Regions from separate parts of the Pseudomonas triclosanedens genome, predicted to be linked through region 2. Evidence: predicted binding sites of a transcription regulator. Region 2 holds the regulator's gene; the other holds the start of a gene.
The links. The regulator FliA, encoded in region 2, starts transcription of late flagellar genes. The targets are predictions, from matches to a motif close to CTAAAGTTTNNNNNNNNNNNGCCGNTAA.
Positions count from the first base shown of each region.

Region 1: OU419_RS07560 (flagellar protein MotY) is a predicted target of FliA. The motif match lies at 3,161-3,188, and genes of this name have one in related genera.

Region 1 covers NZ_CP113432.1:1,601,880-1,609,084, reverse strand. The annotation lists gene ppnN (nucleotide 5'-monophosphate nucleosidase PpnN) at 1-10, opposite strand, end outside; gene gloA (lactoylglutathione lyase) at 305-697, opposite strand; gene OU419_RS07565 (argininosuccinate synthase) at 793-2,010, opposite strand; gene OU419_RS07560 (flagellar protein MotY) at 2,143-3,123, opposite strand; gene pyrC (dihydroorotase) at 3,265-4,311, shown strand; gene rnt (ribonuclease T) at 4,308-4,988, shown strand; gene OU419_RS07545 (peroxiredoxin) at 5,106-5,708, opposite strand; gene OU419_RS07540 (bacterioferritin-associated ferredoxin) at 5,966-6,181, shown strand; gene bfrB (bacterioferritin BfrB) at 6,401-6,877, shown strand; gene OU419_RS07530 (MFS transporter) at 6,926-7,205, opposite strand, start outside.
Region 2 covers NZ_CP113432.1:2,125,146-2,132,350, reverse strand. The annotation lists gene OU419_RS10040 (chemotaxis protein CheA) at 1-1,328, opposite strand, end outside; gene OU419_RS10035 (protein phosphatase CheZ) at 1,360-2,145, opposite strand; gene OU419_RS10030 (chemotaxis response regulator CheY) at 2,171-2,545, opposite strand; gene fliA (RNA polymerase sigma factor FliA) at 2,723-3,472, opposite strand; gene fleN (flagellar synthesis regulator FleN) at 3,469-4,299, opposite strand; gene flhF (flagellar biosynthesis protein FlhF) at 4,468-5,778, opposite strand; gene flhA (flagellar biosynthesis protein FlhA) at 5,794-7,205, opposite strand, start outside.

The DNA of each region.
Region 1 (7,205 bases), 520 kb from region 2:
TTGGGGACATGCTGTATTCCGTGACAGGGACACCGGGCGCCGAGGCGCGGGGTATCCGGAAAATCGGTGCGACCGTCCATCGGCCGTCATCGCAAGGGGCGACGCAACGGGGTTCTCCGGTCCGCAGCGTTGCTCCTTCTGAATGTGACAAGCGAATGGCGGAAACTGCTTCGGCAATCGACGCATCCTGCGCCGACGCCACTTGAGTATGAACGCTCCGCCGTTCTTCTGATGACAGTGCGCAAAAGAAAAACCCCGCCGGGATGGTGGGGTTTTCCGTACAAGCCTGGTGCGGAGCGAAAGCTCAGTCCTTGCGCTGCGGCGACAGCAGTTCGATCTTGTAGCCGTCCGGGTCCTCGACGAAGGCCAGGATGCTGGTGCCGTGCTTCATCGGCCCCGGCTCGCGGGTGATCTTGCCGCCGCGGGTGCGAATGTCCTCGCAGGCCTTGTAGACGTCAGCCACTTCCAGTGCGATGTGTCCATAGCCGGTGCCCAGCTCGTACTTGTCCACGCCCCAGTTGTAGGTCAGCTCGATGACGCTATTGTCGTCTTCGTTGCCGTAACCCACGAAGGCCAAGGTGAACTGGCCATCCGGATAATCCTTGCGACGCAACAGGGTCATGCCCAGGACTTCGGTGTAGAAGGCGATGGATTTGTCCATGTCGCCAACGCGCAGCATGGTGTGCAGCAGTCTCATCGGTTCTTTCCTCATCAGGTGCCCGGAGTGCGGGCTCATAAACACAAACCCCGGCTCGTGGCCGGGGTTTGCTTGTCACGGGAGAGGCAAGCTTATCAGAACAGCTTGCGGCCCTTGTTCGCGGCAATACGCATGCGCAGCGCATTGAGCTTGATGAAGCCCGCGGCATCGGCCTGGTTGTAGGCGCCGCCGTCTTCCTCGAAGGTCGCGATGTTGGCGTCGAACAGCGAATCCTCGGACTTGCGGCCGACCACGATGACGTTGCCCTTGTACAGCTTCAGGCGAACCACACCATTCACGTGCTCCTGGGAAGCATCGATCATCTGCTGGAGCATCTCGCGCTCCGGGCTCCACCAGTAGCCGGTGTAGATCAGCTTGGCGTAGCGCGGCATCAGCTCGTCCTTCAGGTGAGCGACTTCGCGGTCCAGGGTGATCGACTCGATGGCGCGGTGTGCCTTGAGCATGATGGTGCCGCCGGGGGTCTCGTAGCAGCCACGGGATTTCATGCCGACGTAGCGGTTCTCGACGATGTCGAGACGGCCGATGCCGTTGGCACCGCCGATGCGGTTCAGTTCGGTCAGGACCTGGGCCGGGGTCATGTCCTTGCCGTCGATGGCAACGATGTCGCCCTTGCGGTAGGTCAGCTCGATGTAGGTCGCGGTGTCAGGGGCGTTCTCCGGGGAGACGGTCCACTTCCACATGTCCTCTTCGTGCTCGGTCCAGGTGTCTTCCAGCACGCCGCCTTCATAGGAGATGTGCAGCAGGTTGGCGTCCATCGAGTACGGCGATTTCTTCTTGCCGTGGCGCTCGATCGGAATGTTGTGGGTTTCGGCGTAGTCCATCAGCTTCTCGCGGGACAGCAGATCCCACTCGCGCCAGGGAGCGATCACCTTCACGCCCGGCTTGAGCGCGTAGGCGCCCAGCTCGAAACGCACCTGGTCGTTGCCCTTGCCGGTCGCACCGTGGGAAATGGCGTCGGCGCCGGTCGCGTTGGCGATCTCGATCAGGCGCTTGGCGATCAGCGGGCGAGCGATGGAGGTACCCAGCAGGTACTCGCCTTCGTAGACGGTGTTGGCACGGAACATCGGGTAGACGAAGTCGCGGACGAACTCTTCTCGCAGGTCCTCGATGAAGATCTCTTTCACACCCATCTGCTTGGCCTTGGCGCGGGCCGGCTCGACCTCCTCGCCCTGACCCAGATCGGCGGTGAAGGTCACCACTTCACAGTTATAGGTATCCTGCAGCCACTTCAGAATTACGGAGGTGTCCAGGCCACCGGAATACGCCAGGACTACCTTCTTCACGTCCGCCATGCCACTCAACTCCACGGGGGTTGTCACGAAAGGGATCGATTCTACTGCCCGCTCAGGATAATTTACAGAGGCGCGACAGCTTTTGACGACAAAGCGACAAATACTATCGTCGGTGCGACTAGCTGCCGCAGCCTAACCCCTGGGCACAGGCGCCGTGGCGGGTGAGCCCGCGGCGGGTGGTGCTCCCTCCGTCGAAGCCGCTTGCGGAGCCGCTGGCGCGGGCGCGCTCGGCGCAGCCGGGGCTACCGGCTCCTCTTCGACGACCGGGCCGCGCGACAGGTTGACCGTCACCCGGCGATTGCGCGCCCGGTTGGCCTCGGAGCTGTTCTTCACCAGCGGGTAGCGCTCGCCATAGAAGCGTACGGTGATCTGCGACTCCGGTACCCCCTGGGACTTCAGGTACTCCATCACCGCGATGGCGCGGCGGCGCGACGTGTCGCGGTTGGTCAGGCGGTTGCCGCTGTTGTCGGAATGGCCATCCAGCTCGATCCGGTTCACGCTCGGATCGGCCTTCATATATTGCAGGATGATGTCCAGCTTGGAGCGTCCCAGGGCATCCAGCTCGGTGCCTCCGCCGGGGAAACCAATCTGGCTCTGCCTGACCTGGTCGAAATTGACCGGAAGCATTTTCGTCGAGCAATCCTGAAACTGCGCGTATCCGGCAGCGAACCGGGTCGGAAGCAATCGCACCAGCAGGCGCTCGCCATCGCGGGTACGGTGCCTGACCTCCGGCGTCCGCCCCTCCAGCAGGCCACTGAGCAGGCGGCCGGCCTGCTGTTGGGTGCTGTTGAACGGGACATCGCCAGAGCCGACCTGCACCGCTCCCAGATTCACATCGCCCTGTCCCGGACGCCACGGCGGCGCAGCCGCCAGCAACGTTGCCGCGCCACGGCCAAGCCAATCCTGCTGCGGCTTGAGACGGAAGGTCGGCTGCTCGCCGGCGCGCCAGACGAACTCGCCCAGGCCGAAGCCCGCCACATTCTGCGACAGCCGGCACTCGAACTGATCGCCGGCCACCGTCCACTCGGCGCTTTCCAGGCGCGACTGGAATGTCAGCCCCCAGGCCGGAAGGCTGGCGCAAATGGCGAACAGAAAGAGAGAAGGTTGGCGCACGGCGGGTTCCACACGAGCTGAGATGAATTCCCTGAAACTATCGGTCGAGCACGGCAAAACTTGATAGCGAGTGCCGCCGCCGGCCTTTTCCGGTAGCATTTCCCCACTCTTTCCGCTGCAACCCGCCTTCCTGGAATCCGCATGTCCGACCGCCTGACACTCCTGCGCCCCGACGACTGGCACATCCACCTGCGCGACGGCGCCGCACTCGCGCAAACCGTCGGCGACGCCGCCCGCACCTTCGGCCGCGCCATCATCATGCCGAACCTGGTTCCACCGGTACGCAACGCCATCGAAGCCGATGCCTATCGCCAGCGCATCCTTGCCGCCCGTCCGGCCGGCAGCCGCTTCGAGCCGCTGATGGTGCTCTACCTCACCGACCGCACCGCTGTGGAAGATGTGCGCGCCGCCAAGGCATCCGGCTATGTGCACGCCGCCAAGCTGTATCCGGCCGGCGCCACCACCAACTCCGATTCCGGCGTGACCAGCATCGACAATATATTCCACGTCCTGGAAGCGATGGCCGAAGTTGGCCTGCCGCTGCTGGTGCATGGCGAAGTGACCCGTGCGGAGGTCGACGTGTTCGACCGCGAGAAGCGTTTCATCGACGAACATCTGGCCCGCGTGGTCGAGCGCTTCCCGACTCTGAAGGTGGTGTTCGAACACATCACCACGGGCGATGCCGCACAATTCGTCATGTCCGCCCCAGCCAACGTCGGCGCCACCATCACGGCCCACCACCTGCTCTACAACCGCAACCACATGCTGGTTGGCGGTATCCGTCCGCATTTCTATTGCTTGCCGATCCTCAAACGCAACGTACATCAGGAAGCGCTGCTGGACGCGGCGGTAAGCGGCAGCCCGAAGTTCTTCCTGGGCACCGACTCGGCCCCCCACGCTCGCCACGCCAAGGAAGCCGCCTGTGGTTGCGCCGGCTGCTACACCGCCTACGCCGCTATCGAGATGTATGCCGAAGCCTTCGAACAGCGTAATGCGCTGGACAAGCTGGAAGCCTTCGCCAGCTTCCACGGCCCGGATTTCTACGGCCTGCCGCGCAACAGCGACCGCATCACTCTCGTGCGCGACGAGTGGGAAGCCCCGGCAAGCCTGCCGTTCGGCGACTACGAAGTGGTTCCGCTGCGTGCCGGCGAGAAGCTGCGCTGGCGCCTGCTGGAGACCGAGGCATGAGTGACGAGAACGAAGTCTTCGAGGAAGAGCTGGACGGCAGCTTCCCGCCCGGCCCTCGCCACCCGATGGCGCGCCGCTTCCGCGGCTACCTGCCGGTCGTGGTGGATGTAGAGACCGGCGGGTTCAACGCCGCTACCGACGCACTGCTGGAAATCGCCGCCGTCACCATCGGCATGGACGAGAGCGGCTATCTGTTCCCGGAGCACACCTACTTCTTCCGGGTGGAACCGTTCGAGGGGGCCAACATCGAGCAGGCGGCACTGGAGTTCACCGGTATCAAGCTGGACCACCCGCTGCGGATGGCGGTGCAGGAAGAGCAGGCGCTGACCGAGATATTCCGCGGTGTGCGCAAGTCGCTGAAGTCCAACGGCTGCAAGCGCGCCATTCTGGTGGGCCACAACAGCAGCTTCGACCTCGGCTTCCTCAACGCCGCAGTGGCTCGCAGCGGGGTGAAGCGCAATCCGTTCCACCCATTCTCCAGCTTCGACACCGCGACCCTCGCCGGCCTCGCCTACGGCCAGACCGTGCTGGCAAAGGCCTGCCAGACGGCAGGTATAGAGTTCGATAACCGCGAGGCGCACTCCGCCCGTTACGACACCGAGAAGACCGCCGAGCTGTTCTGCGGCATCGTCAACCGCTGGAAGGAATTCGGCGGCTGGATGGAGGACGATCACTGATCGCTCCCTCGATAAAGAAAGCCCCTTCGATGAAGGGGCTTTTTTCTTTCCGGCCAGAATGTATCGCGCCCCAATGAAAAGCCCCGCCGAAGCGGGGCTTTTCATTGCAGAACAGCCTTACAGCTTGTCGGCATGCTCCGCCAGGTAGGTGGCAACACCTTCGGGCGATGCGGTCATGCCCTTGTCGCCCTTCTTCCAGTTGGCCGGGCAGACTTCGCCGTGCTCTTCGGTGAACTGCAGGGCGTCGACCAGGCGCAGCAACTCATCCATGTTACGCCCCAGCGGCAGGTCGTTGATGATCTGCGAACGCACCACGCCATTCTTGTCGATCAGGAATGCGCCGCGGAATGCGACACCTTCTTCGGACTCGACGTCATAGTCCTTGGCGATCCGGTGAGTGATGTCGGCAGCCAGGGTGTACTTGACCGGGCCGATACCGCCCTTCTCCACCGGGGTGTTGCGCCAGGCGTTGTGGGTGAAGTGGGAGTCGATGGACACGCCGATGACTTCAACGTTGCGTGCCTGGAACTCAGGAATGCGGTGATCCAGCGCAATCAGCTCGGACGGGCAGACGAAGGTGAAGTCCAGCGGGTAAAAGAAAACCAGGCCGTACTTGCCCTTGATGGCCTCGGACAGAACGAAGCTGTCGACGATTTCACCATTGCCAAGAACCGCGGCCACATTGAAGTCGGGAGCTTTCTTACCTACGAGTACGCTCATTCCATATCTCCTGATTTGGTGAGGACGCGAAGGAGTGAAAACGCCCTCCAGCTCGATACGACCGGCTCCACGGGCTATCCACTCCAGTGAGGTTGCCATGATACACCTCGATCTTCGAACACGTCCGAAGACCTAACTCATTGAGCGATATGACCATTTGTCAGCAGCCTCTGTTACGTCCCCGACAAACTTTGACAATCATTCTCATTAAGATTAGTATCGCTTCCAACAACCCCACAGCGACTTGTAGTGCAACCATGTACGTCTGCCTCTGCCAAGGTGTCACCGATACCCAGATCCGCGATGCTATCTACGACGGCGCATGCAACTATCGCGAGGTGCGCGAATGCACCGGCGTGGGCACCCAGTGCGGCAAATGTGCCTGCCTTGCCAAGCAGGTCGTTCGCGATACTCTCGGCGAACTGCAAAGCGCACAAGCGATGAACTACAACCTCGCCTACGCTGCGAGCTGATTGGCGCTACCGCCGGTCGGCCAAGCGAAAAACTCCGAAGAACCGGGCCTGGCCCGGTTTTTTTGTGCCTGCAATTCAGCGTTTTAGCGCCGAATTGCGTAATGAAAACATTCGCATTCATATTCCTTTTTATAACAAATTCAAGCACTTATGTTTGACAGATAGTTATAAGCGGACCACACTTTCAGTCTCTCCCACTCCACACGGCAGGACTCCGGCATGAAAGGCGACAAGAAAGTTATCCAGCACTTGAACAAGGTCCTCGGCAACGAGCTGATCGCCATCAACCAATACTTCCTGCACTCGCGCATGTGGAACGACTGGGGCCTGAAGCGCCTTGGCGCGCACGAGTACCACGAGTCCATCGACGAGATGAAGCACGCCGACAAGCTCATCGAACGCATCCTGTTCCTGGAAGGGCTGCCCAACCTGCAGGATCTGGGCAAACTGCTGATTGGCGAGAACACTCAGGAAATGCTGCAGTGCGACCTGAATCTCGAACTGAAGGCCGCCAAGGATCTGCGAGATGCCATCGTGCATTGCGAAAGCGTGCACGACTATGTGAGCCGCGACCTGCTCAAGGACATCCTCGAGTCCGAGGAAGAACACATCGACTACCTGGAAACCCAGCTCGGCCTGATCCAGAAGGTCGGCCTGGAAAACTACCTGCAGTCGCATATGCACGAAGACGACTGATCAGGCATGCGGCACCGGCGCGGTTGTGGACGCCGGTGCCCTTCCCTTCTAGCCGTTCGCCCTGGGCGGACGTCGCACCAGTGATGCCTTCAGCGCCAACCCCGCGCACAGCCCCACCACCACCAGTAACGACAGACGCAGCCCAACGTGCTCGGCGAGGAAGCCGATCAGCGGCGGCCCCATCAGCAATCCCCCATACCCGAGCGACGCTACGGCGGCGACTCCGCTGGACGGTTCGACGCCCGGACGATTGCCCGCCGCACCGATCAGCACCGGCACTACGATCGACAGACCCGCGCCCACCAGGGCGAAGCCTGCAATTGCGCCA
Region 2 (7,205 bases):
TTGAGGTTGCGGGCTAGGTCGCGGACCTGCCGCGGGAAGCGGCCGAAGACCTTCTTGATCGGCTGCATGCGCGTCTTCATGACCGAAGACTGCAGGTCGGCGGTGACCACGTCGAGATTGGAGACAGCCTTGGCCATCGCTTCATCGCCGCTGTTCAGGCCCAGGCGCACCAGGCGGTTACGCACCAGCACAAGCTCGCCGACCATGTTCATGATCTCGTCGAGACGCGCGGTGTCCACACGCACGGTGGTTTCCGCCTCGCTTGCCGGCTTCTCGGCAGCGGAGGCAGCAGCGGCGCGCGGCGCTTCGGCTGGCTTGGCGGCTTTCGCCGGTGCCGGTGCCGGCACGGCGGCGGGCTTGCTCTGCGGCGCAGGGCTCACGGCCGGCTTGGCGGCTGTAACGGGTTCCTCCTTCGCCCCGGTGAACTGACCCTTGCCATGCAGCTCATCGAGCAGCGCTTCGAATTCATCATCGGTGATGTTGTCGTCGCCACCGGCGGCCGGCACGGCCTCGGTTTTCCCGGCAGACGCGGCGGGCTCGGCAGCGACGGACTCTTCCTTCGCGCCGGTGAACTGGCCCTTGCCGTGCAACTGGTCGAGCAGCGCTTCGAATTCGTCGTCGGTGATATTGTCGCCGCTGGCGGCAGCCGGCGCTTCCTCGGCAGGAGCCGGCGCAGCGCTGACGGGCTCACTCGCACCGCCGAACTGCCCCTTGCCGTGCAACTGGTCGAGCAGCGCTTCGAACTCGTCGTCGGTGATCTCGTCGCCGGCGCCGCCTTCGGCAGCAGGCGCGGCGGCAGGCGCGGCAGGTGCCGGCTCGAGGGCATCCATCAGTTGCTCGAACTCGGCATCGGTGATGTCGCCGTAGGTGGCAGCAGCCTCCTGCACCGGCTCGGCGGCAGGCGCAGCGGGCGCCTCGGCCGCCGCCGGCTCGTCGCCACCCGGCTCGGCCAGGCGCGACAGCGCGGCCAGCAGCTCCCGGGATGCGGGAGTCGGATCTTCCTGGTCACGCACCTGCTGGAACATCACGTTGACGGTATCCAGCGCCTGCAGGACCACGTCCATCAGCTCGGCGTCGACCCGGCGCTCACCCTTGCGCAGGATGTCGAACACGTTTTCCGCGATGTGGCAGCACTCCACCAGCGCATTGAGCTGGAGGAAGCCCGCCCCACCCTTGACGGTATGGAACCCACGGAAAATAGCGTTGAGCAGGTCCATGTCATCGGGTCGGCTTTCAAGCTCGACCAGTTGCTCGGACAGTTGCTCGAGAATCTCGCCGGCCTCCACCAGGAAGTCCTGGAGGATCTCGTCATCGGCGTCGAAGCTCATTCGGTGCTCCCTCTACAGCGTCAAGCGACGCTCAAAAACCAAGGCTGGACAACAGGTCGTCGACATCGTCCTGACCGGATACGACGTCCTTTCTTGTATCGGCAGCAATCTGCGGACCTTCACCCTTGGAAGATCTTTCTTTTTCGACGGCATCGCTCATGCCCTTGTAGTCATGCTCGATACCCGCATAGCGATCCACCTGGCCGGCCATCCAGACCAGCTTGACCAGGTTGGTCTCCACCTCGGTGACCAGCTTGGTGACGCGCTTGATCACCTGCCCGGTGAGGTCCTGGAAATCCTGCGCCAGCAGGATGTCGTTCAGGTGCGCGGAAATCTTCCGGCTATCCTGGGCGCTGATGTAGAGGAACTGCTCGACGCGCCTGGCCAGCTCGCGGAAGGCATCCGGGCCCAGCTCGCGGCGCATGAAGCGCGACCAGTCCTCCTGCAGCGTCTTGGCTTCGCTCTCGATGTGCGAAACCACCGGGGAGCACTCTTCCACCAGGTCCATCGTGCGGTTGGCCGCTTTCTCGGTCATCTGCACCACGTAGGACAGGCGATCGGTAGCGTCGGCGATCTGCGACATTTCCTCGGCATGCCGGGAACTGGGATCGATCTGGAAGTTGACGATGGCGTTGTGCAACTCGCGGGTGAGCTTGCCGACTTCTTGATAAAGCCCGCGATCACGCGCCTGGTTGAGCTCGGAGATCAGTTGCACGGCGGTCTGTACTTCGCCGCGTTCGAGGCAATCGACCAATTCGCGCGCGTGTTTTTTCAGGGTCGACTCGAAGTCACCCTCGGATTCGTTGACGAGATCCATGACGCCCTCTCGGCTTTCGAGTCGACTAGCTGCCGACCCGCTCGAAAATCTTCTCGATCTTTTCCTTCAGCACCTGGGCGGTGAAAGGCTTGACCACATAGCCGTTGACCCCGGCCTGGGCCGCTTCGATGATCTGGTCGCGCTTGGCTTCGGCGGTGACCATCAGCACCGGCAGGTGCTTCAGGCGCTCGTCGGCGCGGACCGCACGGAGCAGGTCGATGCCGGTCATCCCGGGCATGTTCCAGTCGGTGACGAGGAAGTCGAAGTTACCGCTGTGCAGCATCGGCAGCGCAGTAGTGCCGTCGTCGGCTTCTGCGGTGTTGGTGAACCCCAGATCCCGCAGGAGGTTCTTGATGATGCGCCTCATCGTGGAGAAGTCGTCCACGATGAGAATTTTCATATTCTTGTCCAAACCGACCTCCATCGATACCAGACGCGCCCTGGCGGGCGTGCCGTCAATTCATCGAGCGCCGTGCGCTCATCCATAGAGGGCGACGTCAAAGGGACGTCACCCAGAAGAAATCTGAGACCCTGCGAATTTCCTTTCGGAAAAGGCCGACGGGAAACTACCCGAAGCTCAGTGCGCGCGCCACTCCGCCAGACGTGCCCGCAGGCGCGCGGCGCACTGACTGTGCAACTGACTGACCCGGGACTCGCTGACACCAAGCACTTCGCCGATCTCCTTGAGGTTCAGTTCCTCGTCGTAATACAGGGCCAGCACCAGCCGCTCGCGTTCGGGCAGCTTGGTGATGGCATCGGCGAGCGCCGCCTGGAAGCGTTCGTCTTCCAGGCCGTGGGAAGGCTCGTTGTCATGGTGCGAAGCGTCTTCGCTCAGACCCGCGCCGTGCTCGCCGTCCTGCAACAGATCATCGAAGCTGTACAGGCGGCTGCCCTGGGTGTCGCTGAGGATGCCGTAATAATCTTCGAGACTCATATTGAGTTCGGCAGCAACCTCCTGATCTTTAGCGTCGCGTCCGGTTCTGGCTTCCACCGTGCGGATCGCGTCGCTGACCATGCGGGTATTGCGGTGCACCGACCGCGGTGCCCAGTCGCCCTTGCGCACTTCGTCAAGCATGGCCCCGCGGATGCGTATGCCGGCGTAGGTTTCGAAGCTCGCGCCCTTGCCGGCGTCGTACTTCTTGGATGCTTCCAGCAGGCCGATCATGCCGGCCTGCATCAGGTCCTCAACCTGCACACTGGCCGGCAGGCGGCCGAGCAGGTGGTAGGCGATCCGCTTGACCAGCGGTGCGTACCGCTGGATCAGCTGGTCCTGGGAGTTCTGCGCCTGCGCCTTGCTGTACATACGCGCTCCGGAGGCCGTCATCATACGGCCGAACCCGTGGTCGGATGCTGCACCAGGCGTTCGACGAAGAACTCCAGGTGCCCTCGGGGGTTGGCTGGCAGCGGCCAGCTATCGACCTTCTGCGCCACCGCGCGGAAAGCCAGCGAGGCCTTGCTGCGCGGGAACGCCTCATACACCGAACGCTGTTTCTGCACTGCCTTGCGCACCGATTCGTCGTAGGGAATGGCGCCAACGTACTGCAGCGCCACATCGAGGAAGCGGTCGGTCACCTTGGTCAGCTTGGCGAACAGGTTGCGACCCTCCTGGGGACTGTGAGCCATGTTCGCCAGCACGCGGAAACGGGTCATGCCATAGTCGCGGTTGAGCAGCTTGATCAAAGCGTAGGCGTCGGTGATGGAGGTGGGTTCGTCGCAGACGACCAGCAGTACTTCCTGCGCCGCGCGCACGAAGCTCACCACCGAGTCACCGATGCCCGCCGCGGTGTCCACCACCAGTACGTCGATGTTTTCGCTGATGTCGCTGAACGCCTGGATCAGGCCGGCGTGCTGCATGGGCGTCAGGTGCACCATGCTCTGCGTCCCCGATGCCGCCGGGACGATGCGGATACCGCCGGGCCCCTGGAGGATCACGTCGCGCAGATCGCACTCGCCTTCGATCACGTCGGCCAGCGTACGCTTGGGCGTAAGGCCCAGCAGCACATCGACGTTGGCCAGACCCAGGTCGGCATCCAGCAGCATGACTCGGCGGCCGAGGTCGGCCAGCGCCAGCGAAAGATTCACCGACACATTGGTCTTGCCGACGCCACCCTTGCCACCGGTGACTGCGATTACCTGAACGGGATGCATGCCCATATCAATACCTTGTCTCGTCGTTCAGCCGATGCGCCCCCTGGCGCTTCGGCCCTGCCGGCCGCGGTGCTCTACCGCTTCCAGCGCTCGCGGATCGTCTCCCAGAGCATCCGCATTGCTCGGGCGGCCCTGCCGGCCACCCGCCACCCCACAACGGGGCTTTCAATTCGTTCAGCCGGCGCGACGCACCGGCTGCTGGTAAAGGCCGGCGAACATGTCGGCCATTGCGTCCTCGCTCGGCTCGTCCGGCGCCTGCAGGCTCACGGCGCGGCTGACCAGTTGGTGGCTGCGCGCCACCTGCAGATCATCCGGAATTCGCGGGCCGTCCGCCAGATAGGCTACCGGGAGACGCTGGCCTATAGCCAGCGCGAGCGCCTCGCCGAGACTGCCGGCTTCGTCCAGTTTGGTCAGGATGCACCCGGCCAGACCGCACAGGCGATAGTTCTGCCAGGCGGACTTGAGCACCTGGCTCTGGCTGGTCGCCGCCAGCACCAGATAGTTCTTCACATTCAGGCTCTGCGCCGCCAGGGCCTCCAGTTGCATGCGCAGCGCCGGATCGTTGGCAGGCAGGCCGGCAGTATCGATCAGCACCAGGCGTTTGCGAGCCAGCGGAGCCATCGCTTGGATCAGCGACTGGCCCGGATCGACCAGGGTGACCGGCACGTTGAGGATGCGGCCGAGGGTCTTGATCTGCTCCTGGGCGCCCAGGCGGAAGCTGTCCATCGATACCAGCGCCAGGCTCTGCGCCCCGTATTTCAGCACATAGCGGGCGGCCAGCTTGGCCAGGGTGGTGGTCTTGCCCATGCCGGCCGGGCCGACCAGCGCGATCACACCGCCCTGCTCCAGCAAGTCCGCATCCGGGGTCTGGATCGAACGCGCCAGGTGAGCCAGCAGCATGCGCCAGGCCTGCTTCGGATCGGCGATGGAAGAAACGCGCTCCAGCAGGTTGCGGCTCAGGTCTGCCGGCAGCCCCATGCGCTGCAGGCGGCGCCACAGGTTGGCCTGTTTCGGGCGCTGGTTCTGCAGTTGGTTCCAGGCGATGGAGCCCAGTTGCACTTCGATCAGCTCGCGCAGGCCATTGAGCTCGAAGCGCATGGCTTCCAGGGCCTGCTGGCCGACAGCGGCGGCAACCGGCGCGACCGGAGCGGCCATCGCTTCGGCCAGAGTCTGGGCGGCGCTGCGGCGCGGCGCTTCGACGCCGTACATTTGACGGTCCTTGCGCACCGCTTCGCTCATGCGGGTAGGCGCGCTCAGCTCGGCACGGGCCTCGGCGATACGCGCCTGGGTCTTGCGCAGCTCGGCCTCCAGTGCCGGGTTGGGCTTGCTGGCCGCCGCGGGCGCCTGGTAGTCCAGCGCAGCGGTCAGCTCGACGCCGCCAGCGACCCGGCGATTGCCGATAATCGCGGCGTCCGGGCCCAGCTCGTCACGGACCAGTTTCATGGCCTGACGCATATCGGCGGCGAAGAAGCGTTTTACCTGCATGGCCTGGGACCTCAATCAGTTCTGCCCAACGGTGGCGACAATCGTGACTTGTTTGTTGTCCGGAATTTCCTGGTAAGCCAGCACGTGCATGGTGGGGACCGCCATCCGCGCGAATCGGGACATCATCGCGCGAACCGGGCCGGCCACCAGCAGGATCGCCGGCTTGCCGAGCATTTCCTGGCGCTGCGCCGCCTCCACCATCGAGCGTTGCAGCTTCTCTGCCATTCCGGGCTCCAGCAACATGCCGTCTTCGGAGCCCTGTCCGGCCTTCTGCAAGCTATTGAGCAATATCTGTTCCAACCTTGGTTCCAGAGTGATGACAGGCAGCTCCGGCTCTAGTCCCACAATGGTTTGCACGATTGCGCGGGACAGCGCGACGCGAACCGCCGCCACCATCGCGGCGGGATCTTGACTCTTGGTGGCAACGTTGGCGATGGCCTCGGCGATGGTACGAATGTCACGCACCGGCACCTGCTCCTGCAGCAGCGCCTGCAGAACCTTGAGCAGCGTCGACAGCGAAATCATTCCCGGCACCAGCTCCTCGGCCAGCTTCGGCGAACTCTTGGCCAGCAGTTGCATCAGTTGCTGGACTTCCTCGTGGCCGAGCAGCTCGTGGGCATGCTTGTGCAGCACCTGGTTGAGATGCGTTGCGACCACCGTGCTGGCGTCCACCACCGTGTAGCCCAGCGACTGCGCCTGGTCGCGCTGGGACGGCTCGATCCACACCGCCTCCAGGCCGAAGGCCGGGTCCTTGCCGGCGATGCCGTTGAGGGTGCCGAAAACCTGGCCGGGGTTGATCGCCAGTTCGCGGTCCGGATAGATCTCCGCCTCGGCCACGCTCACCCCCATCAGCGTCAGGCGATAGGCATTGGGCAGCAGGTCGAGGTTGTCGCGAATATGTACAGACGGCATCAGGAAGCCCAGGTCCTGGGAGAGCTTCTTGCGCACGCCCTTGATCCGCGCCAGCAACTGGCCGCCCTGGTTGCGATCCACCAGCGGAATCAGCCTGTAACCGACCTCCAGTCCGACCATATCCACCGGCGTCACGTCATCCCAGCCCAGCTCCTTGGTTTCCTGGGCGCGCTGGGCCGGCAGCAGTTCCTGCTGGCGCTGGGTCTCCTGCTCGGCTTCCTGGGCAGCCTTGCGCTGGCGCTGCCAGATCACGTACGCGCCGCCGGCGGCCAGGGCGCCCAGGCCGACGAAGGAAACGTGCGGCATGCCAGGCACCAGGCCCATGGCGATCAGGATCGCCGCGGAGATCGCCAGCGCCTTGGGTGAGGCGAACATCTGCCGGTTCACCTGCTGGCCCATGTCCTCGGCGCTGGACACGCGGGTCACCATGATCGCCGCCGCAGTAGACAGCAGCAACGACGGCAACTGCGCCACCAGCCCGTCACCGATGGTCAGCAGCGCATAGACCTTGCCGG